2 regions of the Kluyvera sp. STS39-E genome follow, and region 1 is predicted to be linked to the other one. Evidence: predicted binding sites of a transcription regulator. Region 1 holds the regulator's gene; the other holds the start of a gene.
What was found. Region 1 encodes PurR, which represses purine synthesis genes. Its sites were predicted from a motif close to CANGCAAACGTTTGCNTG; they were not measured.

Region 1 (6,284 bases):
GAAGAAAAAAACCACCGCTGTCGTTGCTAAGAAAAAATCCACACCTGTAGCGGCTAAAAAAACAGCCACTGCAACACGTAAAGCCTCCCCATCACGTACCGCCAAAATCAGTAAGAAAGGCAGCGCGCTCAAAACTGCCAGCATCGTGACCACCTGCAAGCCGGCGCGTAAAGGCCATAAAAAATCCTGTACCACCAGCCCGGTCGAGTCTAAACCGACGACGATTGCTCAGGCGCACAAAGTTCGTGTGCAGAAAGCGCAAAAAACGGCGATGAATAAACTGATGGGCCAGCTTGGCAAACCTTATCGCTGGGGCGGCAACTCGCCGCGTACCGGATTCGATTGCAGCGGCTTGGTTTATTACGCTTATAAAGATCTGGTGAACATTCGTATTCCCCGTACGGCAAACGAAATGTACCACCTGCGCGATGCACGTCCGGTAGAACGTCGCGAACTGGAAAGCGGCGATTTGGTCTTCTTCCGCACCCAGGGGCGTGGTACCGCTGACCACGTTGGCGTCTATGTCGGTAACGGCAAGTTTATCCAGTCCCCGCGCACCGGCCGCGATATTCAAATTACCTCACTTAGCGAAGATTACTGGGTACGCCATTACGTCGGTGCCCGCCGCGTTGTCACGCCTAAGACCATTCGTTAAACACTTCCCCCGTTTGTTAACAAACGGGGTAAGCTTATCTTTTATCTCACCTTTTAATTTGCTACTCTATCCACACTCAATACAAGGTTATTGGGTGAATAAACTATAATAAGGAGAGTAGCAATGTCGTTCGAATTACCTGCATTACCGTATGCCAAAGACGCTCTGGCGCCACATATTTCCGTGGAAACGCTCGAGTACCATTATGGTAAACACCACCAGACTTACGTCACCAACCTGAATAACATGATCAAAGGCACCGCGTTTGAAGGTAAAACGCTGGAAGAGATCGTGCGCACTTCTGAAGGCGGCGTTTTCAATAACGCGGCTCAGGTCTGGAACCACACCTTCTACTGGAACTGCTTGGCACCCAATGCCGGCGGCGAACCGACTGGCGCGGTGGCGGAAGCCATCAACAAAGCGTTTGGCAGCTTCGCTGAGTTCAAAGCCCAATTTACCGATGCGGCAGTGAAAAACTTTGGCGCAGGCTGGACTTGGCTTGTGAAAAAAGCGGACGGCTCTCTGGCAATCGTCTCTACGTCTAACGCGGGTACTCCGCTGACGACTGATGCAAAACCACTGCTGACCGTAGATGTGTGGGAACATGCTTACTACATCGACTACCGCAACGCGCGTCCAAACTATCTGGAGCACTTCTGGGCTCTGGTAAACTGGAAATTTGTTGCGGAAAATCTGGCGGCGTAAGCCACTATCGCCGGAGTAATCCGGGGAGACAAAAAAAGCAGAAGGTCACGCCTTCTGCTTTTTCGTTTTTACTCTTGCGCCAGCGCCTCTTCGCCCCGGCGACGTCCACTGAGAAAGACCACCAGCAACGCCAGTCCGGCGACAATCGCCCCCATAACCGGCACGAAGCTATAGCCCAGGCCACCTGAGATGACCGCACCGCCGGCCACAGCGCCCAAGGCATTGCCAAGGTTAAATGCCCCAATATTCACTGATGACGACAGCCCCGGCGCCTCATGCGCAACGCGCATCACCCGCATCTGCAACGGCGGCACCACGGCGAAGGTTGCCGCGCCCCATACCACCATGCTCACCGCCGCTCCCACTTGCGTTTGCGCAAGGAATGGGATCGCCAGCATGATAACCATCAGCAGCAGCAGAAAACCTTTTAACGTCCCGCTCACCGAGCGATCGGCAAATTTGCCGCCCAGATAGTTACCGATAGAGAAGCCGACGCCAATTAAAACCAGCATCAGGGTAATAAAGCCGGACGTGGCATGGGTAATGCTGTGCAGTACCGGTGAAATGTAGGTGTAGAGGGTAAACATCGCCCCTGCCCCCAGCACGGTAGTGAGCAGCGCAGAAAGCACCTGCGGACGAACCAACACCGACAGCTCGCGTTTAACGTCCGGCTTTTCCCCACTACCGCCCTTAGGCAGAGACAAGAACAGACTGACGATAGCCACCACCCCAAGTCCCGCCGTCGCCAAAAACGACATACGCCAACCAATCGTTTCCCCAAGCCAAGTAGCAGCCGGCACACCGCCGATGTTAGCAATCGTCAGCCCCATAAACATGGTCGCCACCGCGCTGGCCTGTTTGTGTTTCGGCACTACGCTTGCCGCAACCACCGACCCTAAGCCGAAAAATGCGCCGTGGTTAAGGCTGGTAATAATGCGCGAAAGCATCAGCGTGGTGTAGTCCGGCGAAATTGCGGACAGCACGTTGCCTAGGGTAAAAATCGTCATCAGGAAGATAAGCGCATTTCGGCGGCCACGATGAGATAACAGTAAGGTCATCAGTGGAGCTCCTACCATAACACCAACAGCGTAGGCGCTGATCAGCATGCCCGCAGCAGGGATGGAGACATCGACACCCTTGGCAATCACCGGCAACAGACCCATCGGCGAGAATTCAGTGGTACCAATACCAAATGCCCCGATAGCTAACGCCAATAAGGGAAAGTTAATTTTCATGCAATGACTCCGTTTTACCGCCGACTGCGCGCGATATGGCAATATAGGGCAAAAGCATGACATTAATCACAGAAAAACAGAAGTGTACAAAACTGCAAAAGATTATTGCGAAATGCGTAACAATCAGCAGGAGGGAGCAGACGCTCCCTCGCAGGGGAATTAATGCAATATAGCGGTGAAGCTTGCTGCCACGATCAGAGCCAGCGCAACAAAAGTCGTGCACAGAGACAGTTTAAGATCGGTACTCATCAATTTTTCTCCTTTTGATTACCACAGTAAAACTGCGTTTAATCATTTTTGCACAGTTAATCATAAAAATCTTCACAGATTTAGCAGGATGTTTGTTTTTGTTCTTCCACTTTGCGCCAGGATAAGTCAAAATTCGACGCTTATTTATAAGCGTACCGGCCATTGACCCCCTCCTGTCGTCCTGTATCGTTTTCCCGGCGAATCACAATCATTAAGATTGTGCCAGGGTGTGTAAAGGCAAACGTTTTCGTTACGATTATATCAGGGGCAGGCTTGGGTCTGGAGTGAGATGGAATGGCAACAATTAAAGATGTAGCGAAGCGCGCAAACGTTTCCACTACAACCGTATCACATGTAATTAACAAAACGCGTTTCGTCGCTGAAGATACGCGCGAAGCCGTGTGGGCGGCAATCAAAGAGCTGCATTACTCACCGAGCGCCGTTGCCCGTAGCCTCAAGGTCAATCACACCAAATCAATTGGTCTGTTGGCCACCAGCAGCGAGGCTGCATATTTTGCTGAAATCATCGAAGCCGTTGAGAAAAACTGCTTTGAGAAAGGCTATACCCTGATTTTGGGCAATGCGTGGAACAATCTGGAAAAGCAACGAGCCTATCTGTCAATGATGGCGCAAAAACGCGTCGATGGCCTATTGGTGATGTGCTCTGAATACCCAGACCCGCTGCTGACTATGCTCGAAGAGTACCGCAACATCCCGATGGTAGTGATGGACTGGGGTGAAGCGAAAGCCGACTTTACCGACTCCGTCATCGACAACGCTTTTGAAGGCGGCTACATGGCAGGTCGTTACCTGATCGAACGTGGCCACCGCGATATTGGCGTGATCCCAGGCCCACTGGAGCGCAACACCGGTGCTGGTCGTCTGGCAGGCTTTATGAAAGCGATGGAAGAAGCGCTGATCAATGTCCCAACCAACTGGATAGTTCAAGGTGACTTTGAGCCGGAATCCGGCTACCGCGCCATGCAGCAGATCTTATCCCAGCATCCGCGCCCTACTGCTATTTTCTGCGGCGGTGATGTGATGGCGATGGGCGCGCTGTGCGCCGCTGATGAAATGGGTCTGCGCGTGCCGCAGGATATTTCACTTATCGGTTACGACAACGTGCGCAACTCCCGCTTCTTTACGCCGTCACTGACGACTATTCACCAGCCTAAAGATTCGCTCGGTGAAACGGCTTTCAATATGTTGATGGACCGTATCGTCAGCAAGCGTGAAGAGTCGCAGTCGATTGAGGTTCATCCGCGCCTTATCGAACGCCGCTCGGTGGCGGACGGCCCATACCGCGACTACCGCCGTTAATGGTCCTTACGGACGCCTTACGCTGGCGTCCGTAACCACTCCTCATTTAGAGTCTCACTGTCCCCCAGGTAATCCAGAAGCCAGCTTAGCGCCGGTGAAGCGTCACTTTGCTGCCACGTCAGGCAACAAGCCGCTTTCGGGAATGGATTCTCCAGCGTCAACGCCACCCACTCTCCGCTATCTAACCATGGCTGTGCCCGATGACCGGGTACCATTGCCGCGCACAATCCGGCTGAAATACAGGTTTCCGATGATTCCCAGTCTGGCACCACCACCCTCTTTTGGTTGTCCAGAAGCCAAGTGGTGCGTTTTGGCAACGAGCGCGACGTATCTTCGCGTACCAACGATGGCCAGTTGCGCAACACATCGTCACTCAGCGGCCCGGCCATCTTTGCCAACGGATGTGAACTGGCAACAACACAGTGCCAGTTCAGCATGCCCATATCGCGGAATGCGAAACGTCCACCTACCGGTATCGCCTGCGTGGCGCCGATGGCTAACTCTACGCGTCCATCCGCCAGCGCATCCCACACGCCATTGAACACTTCTTGGGAAACAATCAGCTCGACATCGTTAAAGTGGCGGTAAAAATCGACAATTAATTGGCGAGTGCGTTCGGGTTTAACAATGTTGTCGACGGCAATCGCCAACTGTCCTCGCCAGCCATTGGCGATTTGCTGACACTGCTGGCGGGTGATCTGCATTTTTTTGATGACAGACCGGCCTTCCTTTAAAAACCAAGCACCAGCCGGTGTTAATTCAACATCCCGATGACGCCTTTCAAACAGCGGTACCGCCAGCCACTCTTCCAACTGGCGCACCGTATAACTGACCGCAGAAGGTACCCGATGCAGCTCCTGCGCCGCTGCGCTAAAGCTACCGTTACGTGCAACCGCATCAACCACTTCCAGAGAATATTCAGACCACATTTTCTGCCTACAAAAAATTTGAATGCATGAGACAAATATTAGCGTTTCACAAGTGCTATTGCACTCTCTACACTCTGCCCGACTGTTTACTAACGATAAAAAGGGCGATTTATGCAACCTGGAAAAGGGTTTTTAATCTGGCTCGCGGGGCTTAGCGTGCTCGGCTTTCTGGCAACCGACATGTACCTGCCAGCCTTTGCTGCCATTCAGGACGATCTGCAAACGCCAGCATCTGCCGTGAGTGCCAGCCTGAGTCTGTTTCTTGCCGGTTTCGCCGTAGCGCAGCTTCTCTGGGGCCCGCTGTCCGATCGGTATGGACGTAAACCCATTCTACTGACCGGGCTTACCATTTTTGCCATCGGCTGCCTGGGCATGCTGTGGGTGCGCGATGGAACCACGCTGCTGGTGCTGCGTTTTGTCCAAGCCGTCGGTGTTTGCGCCGCAGCCGTCACTTGGCAGGCGATGGTGACGGACTACTATCCGGCACATCGTACCAACCGCATTTTTGCCACCATCATGCCGCTGGTCGGCCTTTCTCCGGCTTTAGCACCGCTCTTGGGCAGCTGGTTGTTGGCACACTTTGACTGGCAGGCCATTTTTGCCGCCCTGTTCATCATCACTCTACTGCTGATGTTGCCGACGCTGCGCTTGAAGCCAGCGCATAAAAAGCCGGTTGCCAGCGATGACAAACTGACGTTTATGCGCCTACTGCGCAGTAAAGACTATCGCGGTAACGTGCTGATTTACGCCGCTTGTTCTGCCAGCTTTTTCGCTTGGTTGACCGGTTCACCGTTTATTCTGCATGAAATGGGCTATAGCCCAACCGTCATTGGTCTGAGCTACGTGCCTCAAACTATCGCCTTCTTGGTGGGCGGATACGGTTGCCGTGCGGCGCTGCAAAAATGGCAGGGCTCGCAGCTTCTACCTTGGCTGCTGGTGCTCTTTGGCGTAAGCGTGATTGCTACCTGGGCAGTGGGTTTGGTGCCGAACGCTTCGTTAACCGCGCTTTTGATCCCGTTCTGCGTGATGGCCATTGCTAACGGCGCTATCTACCCGATTGTCGTGGCTCAGGCATTAAAGCCTTTCCCTCAGGCAACCGGCCGCGCCGCGGCTTTGCAAAATACCTTGCAGTTGGGTCTGTGTTTCTTGGCAAGTCTTGCGGTTTCTACGCTGATTGCCACCCCGCTACTG
Region 2 (6,284 bases), on a different contig from region 1:
ATGGGCGACTACACCGACATCGAAATCATTGAAGCGCACCACCGTCATAAAGTGGATGCGCCGTCAGGCACTGCGTTGGCGATGGGTGAGGCTATTGCCGGGGCGCTGGATAAAGATCTGAAAGATTGCGCGGTCTATTCGCGTGAAGGTTATACCGGAGAACGCGTGCCGGGCACTATCGGTTTTGCCACCGTACGTGCAGGCGACATTGTGGGTGAACATACCGCGATGTTTGCTGATATCGGTGAACGCGTGGAGATTACACATAAGGCTTCCAGCCGCATGACCTTTGCTAATGGCGCAGTGAGATCGGCTTTGTGGCTTAAGTTTAAGTCAAATGGTCTTTTTGATATGCGTGATGTACTGAGTTTGAACGATCTATGACAATTTATTACCCATCGTGATGTGGTTATTGTAGTCATAATTACTTGATTACACAGGGCAATATTTTATTGCCCTTTATTTTATAAATTAAAATCATATCTATTTCTTTCAAGTCATCATTTTTATATGTTTTGTGCTCAAAATGTGTTGGTTAAATGTAAATTTTGACCATCTGGTCTACTTTGTTGCACCATCCCCAGCGTTTTTACAAACATCCTGCCCCGCAAGCGTTTTCTACAATGAGTTAGTTGATCTTTTTGGCGATTACTGGCGTACAATTTCGCCAGTGCCACAAAATAATAATAAAAAAAGCCCTTAATGGTAGACTTTTGCTGAGGCTGTCACTAGAATGCCGCCGTTTGCCAGAAATACGTGGTAAGCAAATTTGCATTGATTTGTGCCATTGATATGAATTAATATGCAAATAAAGCGAGTAAATATTCTCTGGAGGGTGTTTTGATTAAGTCAGCGCTATTGGTTCTGGAAGACGGAACCCAGTTTTACGGTCGGGCCATAGGGGCAACAGGTTCGGCGGTTGGGGAAGTCGTTTTCAATACTTCAATGACCGGTTATCAAGAAATCCTCACTGATCCTTCCTATTCTCGCCAAATCGTCACTCTTACTTATCCCCATATCGGTAATGTCGGCACCAACGCCGCTGATGAAGAGTCCTCTCAGGTTCACGCTCAGGGTCTGGTTATTCGTGACCTGCCGCTGATTGCCAGCAACTACCGCAATACTGAAGACCTCTCTTCCTACCTCAAGCGCCATAACATCGTGGCAATTGCCGATATCGATACCCGTAAGCTGACCCGTCTGCTGCGTGAGAAAGGCGCACAGAACGGCTGCATCATCGCAGGCGATAACCTGGATGCGGCACTGGCCTTGGAAAAAGCCAAAGCGTTCCCGGGCTTAAACGGAATGGACTTGGCAAAAGAAGTGACCACCGCTGAAAGCTACGGCTGGACGCAGGGTAGCTGGACGCTGACAGGCGAACTACCAGAAGCGAAGTCCGAAGAAGAGCTGCCATTCCACGTCGTTGCCTACGATTTTGGCGCGAAACGCAACATTCTGCGCATGCTGGTTGATCGCGGCTGCCGCCTGACTGTGGTTCCGGCGAAAACCTCCGCAGAAGACGTCCTGAAGATGAATCCGGACGGTATCTTCCTGTCAAACGGCCCTGGCGACCCGGCACCGTGCGACTACGCCATCGAAGCGATTGAAAAATTCCTTCAGACCGAGGTCCCGGTCTTCGGCATCTGCCTTGGCCATCAGCTGTTAGCGCTGGCGAGCGGTGCGAAAACCATCAAGATGAAGTTCGGTCACCACGGCGGTAACCACCCGGTTAAAGATATTGATAACAATGTGGTGATGATTACTGCGCAGAACCACGGTTTTGCGGTGGATGAAGCCTCCATGCCGGCGAACTTGCGTGTGACCCATAAATCGCTGTTTGATGGCACCCTGCAGGGCATCCATCGCACCGATAAACCGGCGTTCAGCTTCCAGGGCCACCCTGAAGCGAGCCCGGGGCCGCACGATGCCGCACCGCTGTTCGACCACTTTATTGAGTTAATTGAGCAATACCGTCAGTCCGCGAAATAATCAGGAGTTAAAGAGCCATGCCAAAACGTACAGACATAAAAAGTATCCTGATTCTGGGCGCGGGCCCGATTGTTATCGGTCAGGCGTGTGAGTTTGACTACTCCGGTGCCCAAGCGTGTAAAGCGCTGCGGGAAGAGGGTTACCGCGTCATCCTGGTGAACTCCAACCCGGCGACCATCATGACCGACCCGGAAATGGCTGATGCCACCTACATCGAGCCGATTCACTGGGAAGTGGTACGCAAAATTATCGAAAAAGAACGTCCGGATGCGGTTCTGCCAACCATGGGCGGCCAGACTGCGCTGAACTGCGCGCTGGAACTGGAACGTCAGGGTGTGCTGGAAGAGTTCGGCGTCACCATGATTGGTGCCACCGCCGATGCGATTGATAAAGCCGAAGACCGCCGCCGTTTCGACGTGGCGATGAAGAAAATCGGCCTCGACACCGCGCGCTCCGGCATCGCACACACCATGGAAGAAGCGCTGGCGGTTGCCGCTGACGTCGGCTATCCGTGCATTATCCGTCCTAGCTTCACCATGGGCGGCACCGGCGGCGGCATCGCCTACAACCGCGAAGAATTCGAAGAGATTTGCGAACGCGGGCTGGATCTTTCCCCAACCAAAGAGCTGCTGATTGATGAGTCGCTGATTGGCTGGAAAGAGTACGAGATGGAAGTGGTGCGTGATAAAAACGACAACTGCATCATCGTCTGCTCCATCGAAAACTTCGATGCCATGGGGATTCACACCGGTGACTCCATCACCGTCGCACCGGCGCAAACGCTGACCGACAAAGAATACCAAATCATGCGTAACGCCTCGATGGCGGTACTGCGTGAAATCGGCGTTGAAACCGGCGGTTCTAACGTCCAGTTCTCGGTGAACCCAAAAGACGGTCGCCTGATCGTTATCGAAATGAACCCGCGTGTCTCCCGCTCCTCGGCGCTGGCCTCGAAAGCAACCGGCTTCCCGATTGCTAAAGTGGCGGCGAAACTGGCGGTAGGTTACACCTTAGACGAACTGATGAACGACATCACCGGTGGCCGCACACCGGCGTCCTTCGAGCCGTCCATCGACTACGTCGTGACCAAGATCCCACGCTTTAACTTCGAGAAATTTGCCGGTGCTAACGACCGTCTGACCACCCAGATGAAATCGGTGGGTGAAGTGATGGCGATTGGCCGCACCCAGCAGGAATCCTTGCAGAAAGCGCTGCGCGGCCTGGAAGTCGGCGCGACCGGCTTCGACCCGAAAGTGAGCCTTGATGACCCAGAAGCGCTGACCAAAATTCGTCGCGAGCTGAAAGACGCGGGCGCTGAGCGTATCTGGTACATCGCTGATGCTTTCCGTGCCGGTCTGTCCGTCGATGGCGTCTTCAACCTGACCAACATCGACCGCTGGTTCCTGGTGCAGATTGAAGAGCTGGTGCGTCTGGAAGAGAAAGTTGCAGAAATCGGTATTAATGGCCTCGATGCAGACTTCCTGCGCCACCTGAAGCGTAAAGGTTTTGCTGATGCGCGTTTGGCGAAACTGGCGGGCGTACGTGAAACGGAAATCCGCAAACTGCGTGACCAGTACGACCTGCACCCGGTCTACAAACGTGTTGATACCTGCGCGGCAGAATTTGCTACCGACACCGCCTACATGTACTCCACTTATGAAGATGAGTGTGAGTCCAACCCGTCCGTTGACCGCGATAAAATCATGGTCCTCGGCGGCGGCCCGAACCGTATCGGTCAGGGCATCGAATTTGACTACTGCTGCGTCCACGCTTCACTGGCGCTGCGTGAAGACGGTTACGAGACCATCATGGTCAACTGTAACCCGGAAACCGTCTCTACCGATTATGACACTTCCGACCGTCTGTACTTCGAGCCGGTAACCTTGGAAGACGTGCTGGAAATCGTGCGTATCGAGAAGCCAAAAGGCGTTATCGTGCAGTACGGTGGCCAGACTCCACTGAAGCTGGCGCGTGCGCTGGAAGCGGCAGGCGTGCCGGTTATCGGCACCAGCCCGGATGCGATTGACCGCGCAGAAGATCGCGAGCGTTTCCAGCATGCGGTTGACCGTCTGAAGCTGAAACAACCGGCTAACGCCACCGTTACCGCCATTGAAATGGCGGTTGAGAAGGCGAAAGAGATTGGCTACCCGCTGGTAGTACGTCCATCCTACGTACTCGGCGGCCGCGCGATGGAAATCGTCTACGACGAGCAGGATCTGCGTCGTTACTTCCAGACGGCGGTGAGCGTCTCTAACGATGCGCCGGTGTTACTGGACCGCTTCCTTGACGATGCCATCGAAGTTGACGTTGACGCTATCTGCGACGGCGAAATGGTGCTGATTGGCGGCATCATGGAGCACATCGAACAGGCTGGCGTTCACTCTGGTGACTCCGCTTGTTCTCTGCCAGCCTACACGCTGAGCAAGGAAATTCAGGACGTGATGCGCCAACAGGTGCAGAAACTGGCCTTCGAGCTGCAGGTACGTGGTCTGATGAACGTACAGTTTGCGGTGAAAGACAACGAAGTCTACCTGATTGAAGTCAACCCGCGTGCGGCACGTACCGTACCGTTCGTCTCCAAGGCCACCGGCGTACCGCTAGCGAAAGTGGCGGCGCGCGTGATGGCCGGTCAGACGCTGGCGCAACAGGGCGTGACTGAAGAAATTATCCCACCGTACTACTCGGTGAAAGAAGTGGTGCTGCCGTTCAACAAATTCCCGGGCGTTGACCCGCTGTTAGGGCCAGAAATGCGCTCTACCGGGGAAGTGATGGGCGTAGGTCGCACCTTCGCAGAAGCGTTTGCCAAGGCACAGTTGGGCAGCAACTCAACCATGAAGAAACAGGGCCGTGCGCTGCTCTCCGTTCGCGAAGGTGACAAAGAGCGCGTTGTTGACCTGGCGGCAAAACTGCTGAAACAAGGCTTCGAACTTGATGCTACCCACGGTACTGCGGTTGTGCTGGGTGAAGCAGGCATCAATCCACGTCTGGTGAACAAGGTGCATGAAGGCCGTCCGCACATTCAAGACCGTATCAAGAATGGCGAATACACCTACATCATCAACACCACCGAAGGGCGTCAGGCGATTGAAGACTCCAAGCTGATTCGTCGCAGCGCGCTGCAGTACAAAGTGCATTATGACACCACCCTGAACGGCGGTTTCGCCACCGCGATGGCGCTGAATGCGGACGCTATCGAGAAAGTGACCTCCGTACAGGAAATGCACGCGCAGATTAAAAAATAAGTGCGAGCAATAAAATAAAACGCCGGGCAAATGCCCGGCGTTTTTGTTTTGTCTATTTGACCATCATACCCTAACCCTCACCCCGTCCCTCTCCCTTAGAAAGAGAGAGGGAGCAAACCGAGCCATGACTGATAGCGGCTCTGAAGCTGTCCCCTCTCCCCGTGGGGAGAGGGTTAGGGTGAGGGGAGGCCACGAATTCCTACCCTCGCTCTAGCTTACTGTTCTGTCACCGGCGTAATTGCCGCGGTCTGCTGCGACTTGCTGGCCTGCTCTTCGCGGTATTTCAGGTTATCCCAGATGCGGAAGAACGGGTAATACATCACTAGTGAAATCCCAAGGTTGACGATCTGCAGCACCGAACCGGAGATATGCCCGCCGGTTGCCAGATAGCCGCTGACGACAATCGGCGTGGTAAACGGCAGCGCAATCCCGGCGGGTTTTGCCACCAGACCGGTGGTCATCGCCACGTAGGAAACGATCACCAGCACCACTGGCGTCAGGATAAATGGCACCACCAGGTACGGGTTCATCACAATCGGAATACCAAATACCATCGGCTCGCTGATGTTAAACAGGCTTCCCGGCGCGGCGATTTTACCAAGCTGTTTCATCTGCACGCTGCGGCTGCGCAGGATCATAAAGATAACCAGCCCTAACAGCGCACCGGTACCGCCCGGGGCAATCCACAGGTCGTAGAACTGCTGGGTGATAATGTGGGGAATAGGCAGGCCGTTCTGAAAGGCCTCCAAGTTTTCGGACATATTGCTCAGCCAGACCGGACGAATAAACACCAGCACGATGGTGTCGCCATGCAGGCCAAGCATCCACAGGATGCCAATCAGCAGTACCGAGATAATCATCCCCGGCAGTGAGCCACCGACATGGCTCATCGGAATGCCGACCAGCTCGGTTATCATGGTGTTGATGTCGCCAAACGGTGTGGCTTCAACCAGCAGGCGCAGCCCCAGCACGACTGCCAGTACGCAGAAGCCGGGGATTAGCGCAAGGAATGACTTTGCGACCGCCGGTGGAACGCCTTCCGGCATACGAATC

Region 2: a site for PurR is predicted at 605-622, ahead of carA (glutamine-hydrolyzing carbamoyl-phosphate synthase small subunit). Genes of this name have one in related genera too.

The regions. Positions count from the first base shown of each region.
Region 1 covers NZ_JBFQGA010000003.1:335,777-342,060, reverse strand. The annotation lists gene AB4K05_RS08200 (C40 family peptidase) at 1-655, shown strand, start outside; gene sodB (superoxide dismutase [Fe]) at 779-1,360, shown strand; gene AB4K05_RS08190 (MFS transporter) at 1,429-2,595, opposite strand; gene AB4K05_RS08185 (YnhF family membrane protein) at 2,755-2,844, opposite strand; gene purR (HTH-type transcriptional repressor PurR) at 3,139-4,164, shown strand; gene punR (DNA-binding transcriptional activator PunR) at 4,182-5,093, opposite strand; gene punC (purine nucleoside transporter PunC) at 5,205-6,284, shown strand, end outside.
Region 2 covers NZ_JBFQGA010000007.1:209,382-215,665, reverse strand. The annotation lists gene dapB (4-hydroxy-tetrahydrodipicolinate reductase) at 1-384, shown strand, start outside; gene carA (glutamine-hydrolyzing carbamoyl-phosphate synthase small subunit) at 841-1,989, shown strand; gene carB (carbamoyl-phosphate synthase large subunit) at 2,007-5,231, shown strand; gene celB (PTS cellobiose transporter subunit IIC) at 5,447-6,284, opposite strand, start outside.